One region of the Burkholderia humptydooensis genome, then DNA from elsewhere that is predicted to be linked to it. Evidence: predicted binding sites of a transcription regulator. Region 1 holds the regulator's gene; each other region holds the start of a gene.
What was found. The regulator LexA, encoded in region 1, represses DNA repair genes until DNA is damaged. The targets are predictions, from matches to a motif close to ACTGTATNNNNATACAGT.
Positions count from the first base shown of each region.

Region 2: AQ610_RS24050 (CppA family protein) is a predicted target of LexA. The motif match lies at 3,292-3,309, and genes of this name have one in related genera.
Region 3: AQ610_RS05760 (PA0069 family radical SAM protein) is a predicted target of LexA. The motif match lies at 2,190-2,207, and genes of this name have one in related genera.

Region 1 is NZ_CP013380.1:2,294,836-2,299,920, reverse strand. Features, by position in the region: gene nodJ (nodulation factor ABC transporter permease subunit NodJ) at 1-276, opposite strand, end outside; gene nodI (nodulation factor ABC transporter ATP-binding protein NodI) at 281-1,195, opposite strand; gene AQ610_RS10330 (universal stress protein) at 1,425-1,916, shown strand; gene AQ610_RS10325 (DUF2939 domain-containing protein) at 2,214-2,954, opposite strand; gene AQ610_RS10320 (hypothetical protein) at 2,992-3,318, opposite strand; gene lexA (transcriptional repressor LexA) at 3,383-4,030, opposite strand; gene AQ610_RS38100 (hypothetical protein) at 4,034-4,207, shown strand; gene AQ610_RS10310 (sulfate ABC transporter substrate-binding protein) at 4,311-5,085, shown strand, end outside.
Region 2 is NZ_CP013382.1:1,132,180-1,137,264, reverse strand. Features, by position in the region: gene AQ610_RS24060 (tyrosinase family protein) at 549-2,117, shown strand; gene AQ610_RS24055 (copper chaperone) at 2,132-2,905, shown strand; gene AQ610_RS24050 (CppA family protein) at 3,320-3,592, shown strand; gene AQ610_RS24045 (DUF3079 domain-containing protein) at 3,902-4,114, shown strand; gene AQ610_RS24040 (GNAT family N-acetyltransferase) at 4,360-4,818, opposite strand; gene AQ610_RS24035 (DUF6691 family protein) at 4,878-5,085, opposite strand, start outside.
Region 3 is NZ_CP013380.1:1,251,335-1,256,419, reverse strand. Features, by position in the region: gene AQ610_RS05775 (PQQ-dependent sugar dehydrogenase) at 1-590, shown strand, start outside; gene AQ610_RS05770 (NINE protein) at 700-1,167, shown strand; partial or broken gene AQ610_RS05765 (PA0069 family radical SAM protein) at 1,216-2,118, opposite strand; gene AQ610_RS05760 (PA0069 family radical SAM protein) at 2,231-3,310, shown strand; gene AQ610_RS32750 (helix-turn-helix domain-containing protein) at 3,372-3,599, opposite strand; gene AQ610_RS05755 (HAD domain-containing protein) at 3,791-4,312, shown strand; gene AQ610_RS35820 (hypothetical protein) at 5,044-5,085, shown strand, end outside.

The DNA.
Region 1 (5,085 bases):
CGAGCCGACCGTTCCGGCCGCGAGGAACGCGATGTACGACACGCCCTCGACGTGCCCGACCATCAGCCCGAGCCCGAGCCCGAGGCCGAACAGATAGATCATCGGATCGGCGAGATTGCCGAACATCGACGCGATCGCCAGCTTTTGCCAGACGAGATAGTTGCGTCGCCAGACGGCGATCCAGTTGGTGGCGTTCGCGGGCAGCGCGAGTGCGAACGCCGATTCGCGCCGGCGGGGGGCGAGCGCCTGCGACGGCGTGTAGTGGCGTGTATCCATCGTGTCAATCCAGCATCTCGCGGCCCGTCAGCCGCAGGAATACGTCTTCGAGATTCGCGGGGCGGTGCAGATAGCGCAGGCCGGCGCGGCCCTTCAGGCGCGCGTTGATCGGCTCCGGGTCGCTGACGTAGCAAAAGAGCGTTTCGCCGCTGATCTCGGTGCGCTCGGCGAACGGCGCGAGCTCGTCGCGAAGCTGCGCGGGATCGGGCCCGTAGATTTCGATCACGTCGCAGCCGATTTCCGATTCGATCAGCGTGCGCGGCGCGCCTTCCGCAATCTTGCGCCCTTCCTCGATCACGCACAGGCGGTGGCACAGGCGCTCGGCCTCTTCCATGAAGTGCGTGGTGAGCAGAATCGTCTTGCCGCGCGCGAGGAGCGAGCGCAGCCGCTCCCACATCAGATGCCGGGCTTGCGGGTCGAGGCCCGTCGTCGGTTCGTCGAGCACGAGCACGTCGGGATTGTTGACGAGCGCGCGCGCGAGCGTGAGCCGCCGCTTCATCCCGCCCGACAGCTCGCCCACCTTCGCATCCGCCTTGTTTTCGAGTTTCGCAAACTCGAGCAGCGGCGGCACGAGCGCGCGCGCCTCGTGCGCGGCGAGCCCGAAGTAGCGGGCGAACACGAGCAGGTTCTCGCGAACGGTGAAGTCGGGGTCGAGGTTGTCGAATTGCGGCACGACGCCGACGCGCCGCCGCGCATGCCGCGCGCGGGACGGCACGGGCTCGCCGCACAGGCTGATCGAGCCTGCGTTCGGATGCGTGATGCCGAGCAGCATCTTGAGCGTCGTCGTCTTGCCGGCGCCGTTCGGGCCGAGCAGGCCGAAGCATTCGCCGGGCTGCACATGAAACGACAAGCCGTTGACGACGAGCTTGTCGTCATAGCGTTTCTCGACTTGTTGAAAATCGATCGGTGCGACAGACATGGGCAAGTGACTTTCAATTGGAATCGTGCGACACGAACGGGCCATTCTAGTGCATCGGCCGTATCGCTTCAGCGCGTTTGCATTGTCCCGGCGCAGATGTCGCTGCTTCCTGCGTCGCATCATCGCGCTTTCGCGGTGCAACGCGAATCAGCGTTTTCCAGCGCTTGCATCTGGAATTGCGGCGCAGCATGATGAATCCGTGCGCGAGTCGCGCATTGGGGAGGCCGAAATGGCTAGCTACAAGAAGATTCTGCTGTGCTACGACGGCACGCTCGAAGGCCGCAAGGCGTTGCGATGCGGCGCCGATCTGGCGCTCGATCTGAAGGCGGAGACGCACCTGCTGTCGGTCGTCGACATGCGCTCGAGCATTGCGCAAAGCGCCGGCCTGCTGACCGACGTCGCGTGCAGCCGCTTCGAGGAAACCGCGCGGGAGATCCTGCAAGAGGGCGTCGACTGGCTGACCGAGCGTGGCGTGCACGCGCAGGGGCATTTCGCGTTCGGTTATCCGATCGACGAGATCGCGAATCTCGCGACGAAGCTGAACGTCGATCTCGTCGTGGTCGGCCATCGTTGCCGCAGCGGCTTGTCGCGGTGGTGGATGGGCTCCGGCAGTACGCAACTGCTCGACCGCGTGTCGTGCAGCATTCTGGTGGCGTGTTCGTCGCCTGCCGAGCAGAAAGCGGAAAGCGCGAAGGACGCGGCCGCGACGACCGGACACTGACGAGCCGCCGGCGCGGCGGTGGGCGAACAGGAATTGACGGATCGAGGGGGCGGCCGAGCGGTCGGGGCCGGCGTTGGCGGTTCTTCTTGGCCGCTGACGCTCGGGATTGGCTCGATCGGGTAAACGGCCCGCGCCGGTTCCGGCCCGTTCTCAGTGAAGGGCCCGCGGGCGGGTATCCCGGCGGTTTGCCGCGTGGCCGTTTGCTTCGCGCGGCGGTTTGTAGCGGTTTGCTTTGATGCGCGGCGCAAGTCGCCGTCAGATCGCGCGCGGCCGACACGCTCGCGCCCCGAGTCGGATTCAATCGTCGTGTAAATCGACTGCCGACAATTTCCAGCCCAAGACCCCGCTGCGACGAAAGACCGCAGCATAACGCGCGCTGCCGTCGTCGCGGCGATACGTGACGACGAATTCGTCGAAGCTTCGATAGCCGGCGCTTGTTTGCGGCGATGGGCCGGACGGCGAGCCCGACGCGGCGGCCGGCATATCGGGCGCGGGCGCCGATGCGGTTTGCGCCGCCGCGCCGCTTGCCGCAGGAGACGGGCTGCGCGCCGCGTCGGCGTTGCCTGCGCTGCCCGGCGGCGCGCCTGCGCCGGCTGAGGCCGTCACGGCCTGGCTGGCCGCTTGATCGCCGGGCCGATTCAACTCGGGCGGCCGTTGTCCGGGCCGCGCGCGCGGCGGCAGGCCGCTCATCAGCGCGGCGACGCCTTCAGGCGTCGCATAGGCGTCGACCAGCGGGCCAACGAGCGCCGAGCCGATCATCGCGCCGATGATCGCGAGCGGGTTGTCGCGCTTTTGCGCGTCGATGCGCCGCATCAATTCATCGGTCAGTTGCTGCTTCAGGCTGATCCGCAGCGCGGGGAAATCGACATAGGCGCTGATCGCCTGCGCGTCGCGCGCGTCGATTGCCTGCCTCATCTGCCTGAGCGCGAGATAAGGCGACGCGTACGCATACACCACCGCGGCAGCGGCGACGATCAGCGCCACGACGACCGACGCCGGCTTCAGGAAACGCCCTCGCAGGCGTGCAGTGGAATTCAAGCGGTCTCCCCCGACGAAACGAACGGGCCCTGGTCCGTTACAGACCTTGCTGCGTCAGCGAACGTTCCTCGGCGATGCATCGATCGATCATTCGGCAGATCGCGTCGACCGTGCCGACCATGATGAATCGCGACGGCCCGTGATAGACGCGAACCGGCGCACGCCGCGCGGGCTCCGCATGATGGAGCGAGCCGTTCAGCGACACACGTGCGAACGCCGGGAGCGCGGACGGCAGCAGCGACGGCTGGGCGTTCGCATTGTCGCGCGAATGAGCGGCGACGAGCGGCGCGCACGGCGTGCGACCGCGCAGATGGCGCAGACGGCCGAATTGGCGGAAGGGCAGCAGGCGGGCGAGGCGTTCCATGAGGTTCTCCAGATCCAGTCGAATGGCGGATAGACGGGCGGGGCCGCGGCTGGCCGAAAGGCGGTCAGAACTCGCCCGGGCGGATCAGCCCGACGGCGATGCCTTCGAGCGCGAATTCCGCGCTGCCGGCCTTCACGAAGATGTTCTCGTAGTCGGGGTTCTCGGCGATCAGCTCGATGCCGCCCGGCCGGCGCTTCAGGCGCTTGACCGTGACGTCGTCGCCGAGCCGCGCGACGATGATCTGGCCGTCCTTCGCCTCGGTGCGCTTCTGCACGGCGAGCAGATCGCCGTCGAGGATGCCGGCGTCGCGCATCGACAGGCCGCGCACCTTCAGCAGGTAATCCGGCTTGCTCGAGAAGAGCGCGGGATCGCAAGCGTAGTGCTGCGAGATGTGTTCCTGCGCGAGGATCGGGCTGCCCGCCGCGACACGGCCGACGAGCGGCAGCGACAACTGCATCAGCGCCGCGTGCGGCAGCGTTAGCTGATGCGGCGCATCGTCGATGCCGAGCAGGCGGATGCCGCGCGACGCGCCCGCCGCCAGTTCGATCACGCCCTTGCGCGCGAGCGCCCGCAAGTGCTCCTCGGCCGCGTTCGGCGAGCTGAAGCCCAGCTCGGCGGCGATTTCCGCGCGCGTCGGAGGAAAGCCCGAGCGCTCGATCGCGCGACGAATCAAGTCGAACACTTGCTGCTGGCGGGCGGTGAGTTTGATCATGGCATGACTGTATGGATAGACAGTGAGCTGTATTTTTATACAGTATCGCGGGAAATTCAAGCGTTACTTGAAGTTCGGCGCTATCGCGGCGATTCCGCCGCGATCCGGCTGCGTCGAAGCGGCGCTTCGGACGCGATAGTCGTCGATTGGGCGCCCCTTACCACTTTTGAGTATTAAAAAATGAGGAACGATTATTTTTAATGATGAAACCTGTTCGTTAGACTGGCCCGGCATCGCAAACAAACCGCAACGAACGACCCACGCATTTGGAGAACAACGGATGGTCAAGCGCAACACGGGGCTGGCAGGCGGCGCGCGCCGTCTCATCGCATCATTCGCGCTCGGCGCGGCGGCGGCGCTTGGCGCGCTCACGCCGGCGCTCGCGGAAACGACGTTCCTGAACGTCTCGTACGACCCGACGCGCGAGCTCTACCAGGACGTCAATCAGGCGTTCGGCAAGGCGTGGAAGGCGAAGACGGGCGAGACGGTGAACTTCAAGCAGTCGCACGGCGGCTCGGGCGCGCAGGCGCGCTCGGTGCTCGACGGCCTGCAGGCCGACGTGGTCACGCTCGCGCTCGCGTATGACATCGACGCGCTCGCGAACAAGGGCCTCATCGACAAGGACTGGCAGAAGCGCCTGCCGGACAACGCGTCGCCATACACGTCGACGATCGTGTTTCTCGTGCGCAAGGGCAATCCGAAGGGGATCAAGGACTGGGACGACCTCGTGAAGCCGGGCGTGTCGATCGTCACGCCGAACCCGAAGACCTCGGGCGGCGCGCGCTGGAACTACCTCGCCGCGTGGGCGTACGCGCAGCACAAGCCGGGCGGCAGCGCGCAGACGGCGAAGGATTTCGTCACGAAGCTGTACAAGAATGCGGGCGTGCTCGATTCGGGCGCGCGCGGCGCGACGACGAGCTTCGTGCAGCGCGGCATCGGCGACGTGCTGATCGCGTGGGAGAACGAGGCGTTCCTGTCGATCAAGGAATTCGGCGCCGACAAGTTCGAGATCGTCGTGCCGTCCGCGAGCATTCTCGCGGAGCCGCCCGTGGCGG
Region 2 (5,085 bases), on a different replicon from region 1:
TTTCGGTTGGCGTTCGGGCGGGTTCCGTTCTCGGCCTGCCGGACGTGACGCGCCGGTCGTCGTCATGCGCGCGGCGACATCGACATCGGCTCGCCGGCGAGTCCGGCCAAGCCGATCCGAAGATCATCGTTTTAACCGCTTACCGAAGAGATCGACCGACCTTTTCGATCCTTCGAAATCCACTTCCCGCGCCGGCTCATCAAATCGATTCGATTTTCCACCTCGCTTGCGCTTTTAAATCCAGTTAAACCAGCCCGAATCGCATCGGTTCGATCGAAACGCCGATTTTCTGCAACATCTCATTTAAATATGGAAACCGACAAAAAATGAACTAGCATTTTCTTGGCGACGGCCCGATGCCAAAAACCAGAAAACGAAGCAGGAACTTGTTGCCTCGATAAAGACTGGCGCTTTCCATGCGAGCCGAATCGCTGCTTGAACAACGATCAACAATTAACTTGACCCTCCTTTCCAGCGGATAACACTTCATCAATTTCAATTGATTGTTGATCGTACGGACGATCGGATTCGACCAATCCGATCGCGGCATGCTGCACGCCAATAAAAAAGGGGAAATCAGCATGACTTACTTACGTCAAAACGTCTGGGACCTGGGCGCCGACTGGGCCGAACCGATCCTCTGGTACGCACGCGGCGTCAAGGCGATGCAATCGCGCGCCCTCGACGACCGGAACAGTTGGCGTTTCTACGCGGCCATTCATGGATTCCAGCAGGACCTGTGGCGCCGCGTCGGCTACCTGAACGCGCACGACAAGATGCCGAGCACGGCCGACATTCAGGCCTACTGGAAGCAATGCCAGCACGGCAGTTGGTACTTCCTGCCGTGGCACCGCGGCTACCTGCTCGCATTGGAGGCCGTCGTGCGCGACGAGGTCCTGAAGCTGCGCGGGCCCAAGAACTGGGCGCTGCCCTATTGGAATTATTTCAAGCCGGGCCAGGATCTCCTGCCCAAGGCCTTCGCATCGCCCGACTGGCCGGACGGGAAAGGCGACAATCCGCTGTACGTGAAGCAGCGCTACGGCCCGTACAACAACGGCGAGGTCTACGTGCCGACCAAGTGGATCAACATGAACGCGCTCGGCGATCCCGATTTCGAAGGCGTGGCAAGCGGAGGCAGCACCGGATTCGGCGGGGTGGACACGGGCTTCAGCCACAGCGGCCGGGTCCACGGCGGCATCGAGACGCAGCCGCACGACGCGGTGCATGGCATCGTCGGCGGGAGAAATCGGGCGACGGGCCTGCCCGGATTGATGTCGCACCCGGACATCGCGGGCCTCGATCCGATCTTCTGGCTCCATCACGCGAACATCGACCGGCTGTGGGAAGTCTGGCGAAGAAATCCTCCGACGCACGTCGATCCGACCGCGGTGAATTGGCTGAAAGGTCCGGCGGCCATCGGCGAGCGGCCTTTCAGGATGCCGATGCCGCACGGAGAAAACCGGACCTACACGCCGGGAGAGATGAGCGATCTCTCGAAGCTCGGCTATGCTTACGACGACGTATCGGCGCCGACCAAAACGCCGCCGACGGCTGCGCGCCTGACTCGCCTGCGCGCGCGGGCGACGGCCGAAACGCCGAAGGAGGACTTTGCCGTGACCGATCCCAGGACCGTCGAGCTGTTCGGCGCAAGCGACCAGAACCTGCCGGTGCGAGGCTTGGAGGCGCGATCGTCCGTCAAGCTCGACGCCGACGTGCACCGCAAGCTCACCGCCAATCTGAAGGCGACCGCCGCCGCGACGTCGTCCACGCCCGACCGGGTCTTCCTGAATCTCGAGAATGTCCGCGGTCTCGACGACGCCACGGTCCTCAACGTCTACGTCAACGTTCCGGAAGGCGAGGACCCCGCGAAGTATCCCGACCATCTGGCCGGCTGCATCGCGCTCTTCGGCGTGAGCAAGGCGACGGTGGCCGAGGACGGGCACGCGGGCGACGGCGTGACGTTCGTGCTTGAGATTTCACACGTGATCGATGCGCTGCATCTCGCCGGCGCGCTGCCACAGTCCCAGCTCGATGTGCGGCTCATCGCGGTGACGCCGGTGGCGGAGGAATCGAAGGTGAGCATCGGCCGCATCAGCGTGTATCGGCAAAGCGCCTGACGCGGGGGGCGACGATGAAACACGCCGGGCGACGGCTCGACGCGCCGCTCGTCGCGCTCGTGTCGGTCAGCCTGATCGCGTGGTCCGCGTTGATCGTCGGCGCGGGCGGCCTGACGCCGCCCGCGCTCTGCTCGATCGCAGGTGACTGGCGCGTGCCGCTCGCGACGTGGCTCCGTCTGGCGTATCTGTCGAACTCGCCGTCGAAATTCGCTTCGGACTCCGTGATGATGGTTGCGGCAATGATGGCGCCGCTCGCCGCAGCGCCGCTTCGGCACGTGCTGGAGCGCAGTTTCGCGCGACGCCGGATGCGGGCGGCGCTCCTCTTCGTCGCAGGTTATGCGGCCGTCTGGCTCGCCGCGTGGATCGGCTTGCAGATCGTCGCGATCGCCTTCACCTGGGTCATGCCTGGCCCCGTCGCGCGAACGGGCGCCGGGCTTGCGCTCGCGCTGCTTTGGCAGGCTTCGCCCGCCAAGCAGGGGTTCCTGAACGTCTGCCACCGCCGGCCGCCGTTGGCGGCGTTCGGCGTGGCCGCCGATCGCGACGCGCTGCGCTTCGGCCTGGCGAGCGGCGTGTCGTGCGCAGGAAATTGCTGGGCGCTGATGCTGCTCCCGCTGCTGGCCGGACACGCGCACGTGCCGGCGACGATCGCCGTGATGTGCTTCATCGTCGCCGAACGGCTCGAACGGCCGGCGACGCCCGCATGGCGATGCCGCGGCCCCGGCAAGGCCATGCGCATCGCTGCGGCGAAAGTGCGCGCAAAACTGGCGTCGCTGCGCCTGTCCGTCTGACGTTCACGGGTGATTGGCCTCGAATGATCGCTCGCGGAAATCGCGCCGCTTCGCGTTCGTCACGCCTCGCTCGCAGCCGCGCCGATGTTCAGTTGCCGACGAGCGGATCTGCGTCAGACGATTGACGCAGCCCGCGAGATTCGTTCGTCGCAGCACCTCCCCGGCCTGTCATATCCATTTGAATTGGCATCGGATACGGCGCGACTGACCGAACCCGCCTCGCCCGACCGGGCGATTCTTTCCGCCCGGCCTCTCCGCGCACTTCCCCGCCGCGTAGGCCTCGCGCCGCGCGACGCGCCTTTCCGATTGCCGACGCCCTTTGCGCCCTAATTCGCACCCTATTTAATGTAGTTGCGCACCGGCAAAATACTGGATAAATTAACAGCACTGTATTTTTAACCAGTGAGGTGTCCGATGGAGCACCTGATTCGCATCGTCAACGATACCGATCGTCAAATCCTCGCCTGGCTGCGCAACCAGGTCGGCGACGAGCGCGTGGAGCGCGCGGCGCGGCACATGGGGCGCGTCCGCAAGCCTTACTTGTCGGCGGTCTGCCGTTACCTGGGTGTCTGGCCGCCGATCTCGCTGCGCTATCCGGCGCGGCGCGCCGAAGTCGATCACACGGTGGGCGACCGCTACCTGACGCTGATCCGGCAGCACCTCGCCACACATGCGGCAAGCCGGTAAGCAGCAGGCGTCGTGTCCGGCCGTTCGATCGACGCGAACGCGGCCGAACGAAGACGGCCGGCGCCGCCGCCGGGTGCGACGCCACGCGGCGCGGCGTCGCACCTTGTGATTCCATGCGCGACATCAAGGAACGCGTGTCGCCCGATCGACAAAATGTGCTGGTCGCGGCGACAGGAAATACCTGTCAGTTCACCACGCACGAAGCCGTGCGCGCGTCGCGCCTTTCCCAGCCTTCTACCCCGCCTACGAGGCGCCGTCTGACATCGCTCGCCGCGACACCCTCCAACGCATTTTGCGAGGCACCCCGGCATGGCGAAGAAATTCCCGCTGCATCCGAAACACCCCGAACGCAATTGCTGGGGATGCGACCAATATTGTTCAGTCGACGCGCTGTCATGCGGCAACGGCTCCGACCGAACTCAACACCCGATCGAATTGCTCGGCGACGATTGGTACGAATGGGAGCAGGAAAACGAGGCGGCGCAGCAGCACATGCAACAGACGCAAGCAACCGCCCGGTGACGCCGCGCCGCGACCGGGCGCGCTAGCCAGCGGAAATTCATTCGATGAACAGGCCGCCGCCGCGAAACAAGCAAAGATGCGGCCCGCGTGCTTCGTGCGGGCGCAAGCCGCTCATCGCCCGATATTCGGCTCAGGCCGGACTCAGGCCGATTCGCATGATCGGCGCGAGCGCGGAACGGTCGACGTGCGACCGCAACACGACAGCCCATGCGGCCGCTACATCCCGGCCATCAAGCGCACCGCGGTCAACGAAGCACCCTGACCATGTGCTGCTCGTCATAAAATCGATCGCCGACACGCATCGCACGCCGCTCGACGCCGAACGTCTCGAATCCGAGCGACGCATACAGCGCCTTCGCGGGTTCGTTCTCCGCGTTCACGCATAGATTGACCTGAGCGACGCCCCAATCGCGCGATGCATGCATCAACGCGATATCGGCCAGACGCCGCGCGAGCCCGTTGCCGCGATGCGCGGGCGCAACGAACACGCCCCAAAGCGTCGCCTTATGGTTGATTTGCGCGAGCGCTTCCCTGCGCACGCCAGCGATGCCGATCAATTCACCATCGGCGGTCAACGCGCCGAACACCGCCTGCGTGCCGGATGCACGAAGCCGCGCCTCGACTTCCGTCATCGATCGCCCCGCCTCTTCGGCACGCGTCGGCCATATTGCGGTCGGCGACGTGTCGATCGCAACGAGACGCAGGGCACTGAACGCGGCGGCGTCGCCCGCGCGTCAGGCCGCTGGCCGCTGCGCTCAACGGCTCAACGCTTCGCCCTGAAACGCTCGATCCATTCGAACGCCGCCATCCCGATCAGCATCGCCGCGACGAAACCGAATGCTTTCGCGCCACCGAGGCCGAGCGACACGACGGCCGGCCCCGGACAAAAGCCGACGAGCCCCCAGCCGACGCCGAACGCCGCGCTGCCCGCGACGAGCCTGAGCGTGACGGCCCCGCGCGGCGGAATCTGC
Region 3 (5,085 bases), 1.0 Mb from region 1:
GGATGAACGCCGACGGCAGCGGCTACGAGGTCTACGCACGAGGCGTCCGCAACACCGTCGGCTTCGCGTGGCATCCGGCGACGCACGAACTCTGGTTCACCGACAACGGCCGCGACCTGATGGGCGACGACCGCCCCGACGACAAGCTGAATCGCGCGCCGCGCGCGGGACTCGACTTCGGCTACCCGTTCTGCCACGGCGGCGACGTGCTCGATCCACAGTTCGGGCGCGGCCACGCGTGCGCGAGCTACGCGCCGCCCGTGCTCAAGCTGGGCGCACACGTCGCCTCGCTCGGCATGCGTTTCTACACGGGCGACATGTTCCCGCCCGAATACCGCGACAACATCTTCATCGCCGAGCACGGCTCATGGAACCGCAGCCGCAAGGTCGGCTACCGGGTCGTGCGCGTGATCGCGTCGCCCGACGGCCGCGCCGCGCGCCAGGAAGCGTTCGTCCAGGGGTGGCTGCGGCCCGACGAAAGCGTCTGGGGGCGCCCCGCCGACGTGCTGCCGCTGCCGGACGGCTCGCTCATCATCAGCGACGACTACGCGGGCGCGATCTACCGGATCACCTACGATGCGACGCATTGACACAACCGTAGCGTGACCGCACCGCGCCCAACATCGTAGAATGCGAGCCGACCCCGCCGCTCCCGGGCCTCACCCGGGCGTCCACGAAGAAGACCCATTGCCTCCCGACATGTCCAGCAGCACGTCCACGCCGCCCCGCTTCCGCTCGAAGACGCTCACCGCACTGCTCGCTTTCCTGCTCGGCTCGCTCGGCGCGCACCGCTTCTATCTGTACGGCTGGAAGGACCTCGCAGGCTGGGCACACCTGCTCGCGACGATCGTCGGCATTCCCGGCTTCCTGCTGCTCGCGGCATCGGGGCGGGCCGCCGCGCTTGGCTGGTGGCTCGCCGCGCCCGGCGCGATATCGCTGCTCGCCGCGTTTCTCGCGGCGCTCGTCTACGGACTGCGCGCCGACGACAAGTGGGACGCGCAATTCAATGCCGCGACGGGCCGCCAAAGCCGCTCCGGCTGGGGTGTCGTGTTCGTCGTCATCTTTTCGCTGCTGATCGGCGCATTCCTGCTGATGACCGGGCTCGCGCTCGCGTTCCAGACGTACTTCGAATCACAGGTCGAGGCCGCCAGGCAAATTTCGCAATGACGCATCCGCCGGCTCTGCCGGCGCGACACGACGCATCGCCCACGTCGCTCAGAACAGGCTGAGCTGCGACTGATCTTCCGAGTGGCCTTCCGCTTGCGCCGCCGTGCGCGGCCGCGCGAGCGACCGCGGCAGTTTCGAGCGCTGCGCGCAAAACTGCGAAAAATCGAGAATCCCTCGCGCGCGTTCGTTCAGCCCGCAGCGCTTGACCGCCATCCGGAAGCGCTGCTTGAGCAGATCGGCCCACATCCCTTCGCCCTTCATCCGGCGGCTGAAATCCGCGTCGTAATCCTTGCCGCCGCGCATGTCCCGCACACGCGCCATCACCCGCTCCGCGCGATCAGGGAAATGTGCGGCGAGCCATTCAGTGAAAAGCGGCGCGACTTCCCACGGCAGCCGCAGCACGATATAGCTCGCGTGCGTCGCCCCCGCGTCCGCGCACGCCTCGAGCACGCGTTCGAGATCCGGTTCGGTGACGAACGGAATCATCGGCGCGACGCTCACGCCGACCGGCACCCCGGCGTCGCGCAGCGCACGGATCGTTCGAAGCCGGCGCGCGGGCGTCGCCGCACGCGGCTCGAGCGCACGCGCGAGTTCGGGATCGAGCGTCGTGATCGTGACGGCCGCCATCACCTGCCGGCGCTCGGCCATCGGCGCGAGCAAATCGAGATCGCGCTCGATCAGCGGCGACTTCGTGATCGCGGCAAACGGCTGACCGTGGTCATGCATCACCTGGATCACCTGCCGCGTGATCCGCAGTTCGCGCTCGACCGGCTGATACGCGTCGGTATTCACGCCGAGCGCGATCGGCTCGGGCACGTAGCGCGGCTTCGCGAGTTCGCGCTCGAGCAACTCCGCGGCGTTCACCTTCGCGTAGATCCGGCTCTCGAAATCGAGCCCCGGCGACAGCCCGAGATAGCTGTGCGTCGGCCGCGCGAAGCAGTAAATGCAGCCAAGTCTTATACGTCACGCACCTTGTTCAGTACAGCCGCAAAGCTATACGAGGTTGCTACGCGCAGAAAATTACTGTACATATATACAGTAATACGATGGCAGAGTGATTGTTGTGAAAACCCAACAGATTGACTTCGTCAGGGGCAGAGGTGCGGCAACGAACCGAACGTCGAGGTTCGATGACTGGGAGCGTTCGCCTGATGATGAACGAGGAGCTGCAGACGCTGCCCAGGAGACCAAGACCGGCTGGCGCACAATAACTACCGAGGAGACAGCGCGGAGAATCATTTCTCGGAATCAATCCCCTGACATACCGTTCGACCAATCAATCAACCCCTACAGGGGCTGCGAACACGGGTGTTCGTACTGCTTTGCTCGCCCGACGCACACCTATCTTGGGTTGTCGGCAGGCCTCGACTTCGAAACGAAGCTATTTGCCAAGACCAACGCCGGGGAGCGACTTCGGCGTGAACTGTCTCGGGTCGGATACAAGCCGTCAGTCATCGCACTGGGAACAAACACCGACCCATATCAGCCGATTGAGCGCGAGCTGAAGATAACAAGGGGGATTCTGGAAATTCTGGAGGAGCATGACCACCCCGTGGCGATTACCACCAAATCTGCCTTGGTGACCCGCGACGCCGACGTCCTCGCACGAATGTCCCAAAAGGGTCTGGCTCGCGTGTTCGTCTCCGTCACCACGCTGGATGGGGCGCTCGCGAGAAAGATGGAACCCCGAGCCAACGCCCCGTTCAAGAGACTTGAAGCGATAAAAATCCTTGCGGATGCGGGAATACCGACTGGCGTTATGGTCGCTCCCGTGATACCTGCGCTGAACGACTTCGAAATTGAACGAATTCTCGAAAAGGCAGCAGACGCCGGGGCAGAAGCGGCTGGGTATGTAATGCTGCGCCTTCCACTAGAGGTTCGAGACCTCTTCGTCGAGTGGCTGGCGGTGCATTACCCGGACAAGCAGCGACACGTGCTGAGCCTGATTGAACAAGTGCGCGACGGTAACCTTAACGACTCGACGTTCGGTCAGCGGATGCGTGGCACCGGCATCCTGGCAGAGCTCATTCAGAAGCGCTTTTCGATGGCTTGTCGCCGGCTCGCCCTCAACACCCACCGACGGCAACTTCGCACCGACCTGTTTCATCAAGTCCAGGAGAAAACCCAACTATCCCTCTTTTAAGAACTAGCCGCCGGGTCCCCCCCACGCACACACTCTCTCAAACACTAGGCGACATAGCGGACTACCCTCGTGCAGCAACTTCAGCAAGTCTCAGTAGTTCCGACGCGGCGATGTCAAGCGCGTCGGCTAGGGCAAACAGTGAGTCAAGGGCGATTTTGCTCTGTCCGCGTTCAATCAAAGAGACGAAGTTCCGATGCAGGTTCGCTTTTTCAGCGAGCGCTTCTTGTGTAAAGCCCTTGGCAAGCCGGACTTTCCGAACGGCCTCCCCAAAGGCGGCGATACGGTCCATCTATCCCCCGACGTCAGACAATCGGGGAAGTGTCCCGGCACTTAGCGCAACAATCTACACAATATATTGTGCAAGACGCTTTGCGGCTTTACAATGCACAGTATATTGTGAATTGGCGCTGCTGGCAGCTACAAAGACCCGGGCCCAGCGGACGCACTGCTCCATCCTTTTCAATTCCAACCAAGACGGCCATGCGTTCAGTTCTTTTCCTGGATTACGACGGTTGCCTGCATCCCCACGATGTCTACCTCGTCGACGGGGTACCGGTCATGCGCAGAGACGGCCCGCAGCTATTCGAGCACGCCAACTTGCTCGCAGAACTGCTTGAGCCGTACCCCCAGGTGCAGATTGTTCTCAGCACGTCCTGGGTGGCTAAGTTCGGAATGATTCGGGCAACACTGTATTTGCCCGCAGCTCTGCAGCAGCGAGTCGTTGGGACGATATACGAGTTCCGTACTGACAAGACAGAGTGGGCCGAGCTCAGCCGGTTTGACCAAATCATGCGATATGTGAATGCAAATGACGTCAAGTCCTGGGTCGCTTTGGATGACGACAATAATTGTTGGCCCGAATGTTTTGAACGCCATCTCGTTTGCCCGATTCCCCGGCTCGGTCTCGGTGAGCCTCGCATTCAGAAGGAGCTTGCGGACAAGTTGCGGTCGGTCCATGACGCTGTCCAGCAGCGCCAGCGCCGTCAGCTCAACGAAGCTTGAGGCCTGTCGGGAGCTCTTGTGACGATATGGCAGTCGCGACCCGTAGCCGACATTCCGGAAATCGTGTTGCAGGCATGGCGAATTCTCGAGACCGATATCGGCGAGCGGCACTTTGTTGGCTTCCGCCCCGACCGAGGAACGGGGCGCGTGAGCTCTGCAATCGTTGAATGCGACATGCGCAATCGTGTCGGTGTAACCTGCTCCGGTCGCAGGTACGTACTCAATGGCCCTCCAGGTGCCGACCTTGAGGAAGGTGACTACACTTGGACTGCTTGGTGCCAAGTCAATCACATTAGCACCTACAGAGACGTAACCGACGAAATGCTCAAAGACTTGCGGTAGACCACATCGTCATGGCATCCGAAATCTTCTCCTGGGGTTATACCGCTTGGCGCTCGCAGCGTCCCAACGGTTTCGAAGTGTGCGGGTTTGTTGATGGTCGAGAGGTATCTGTTCTCTCAGACACGCCGGACTCTGCAGAGCGGCAGTTCTGTCGCGCTGCTCGCAGCGCATGGCTACGTCGGAAACTACGGCGTCTTTGTGGTCTGCCGGCGCGCGAATCAGTACCTCTTAGTTCAGCAGACACATATCAGGACGTCTCACTCGCCCGGATGCTCGCGGCCATCTTGAAAGGCACCGCAGAGGGGATGTGCCAGCAACTTGCAGGGGTGGTAGGTCGCCGACTTTAAAGGCCACCAGCAAGACTCCTTAAAACAAACAAGACGAAGTGGATGAAGAGATTAACGCTTGCGGCCACTGCGGCAGTTTTGATT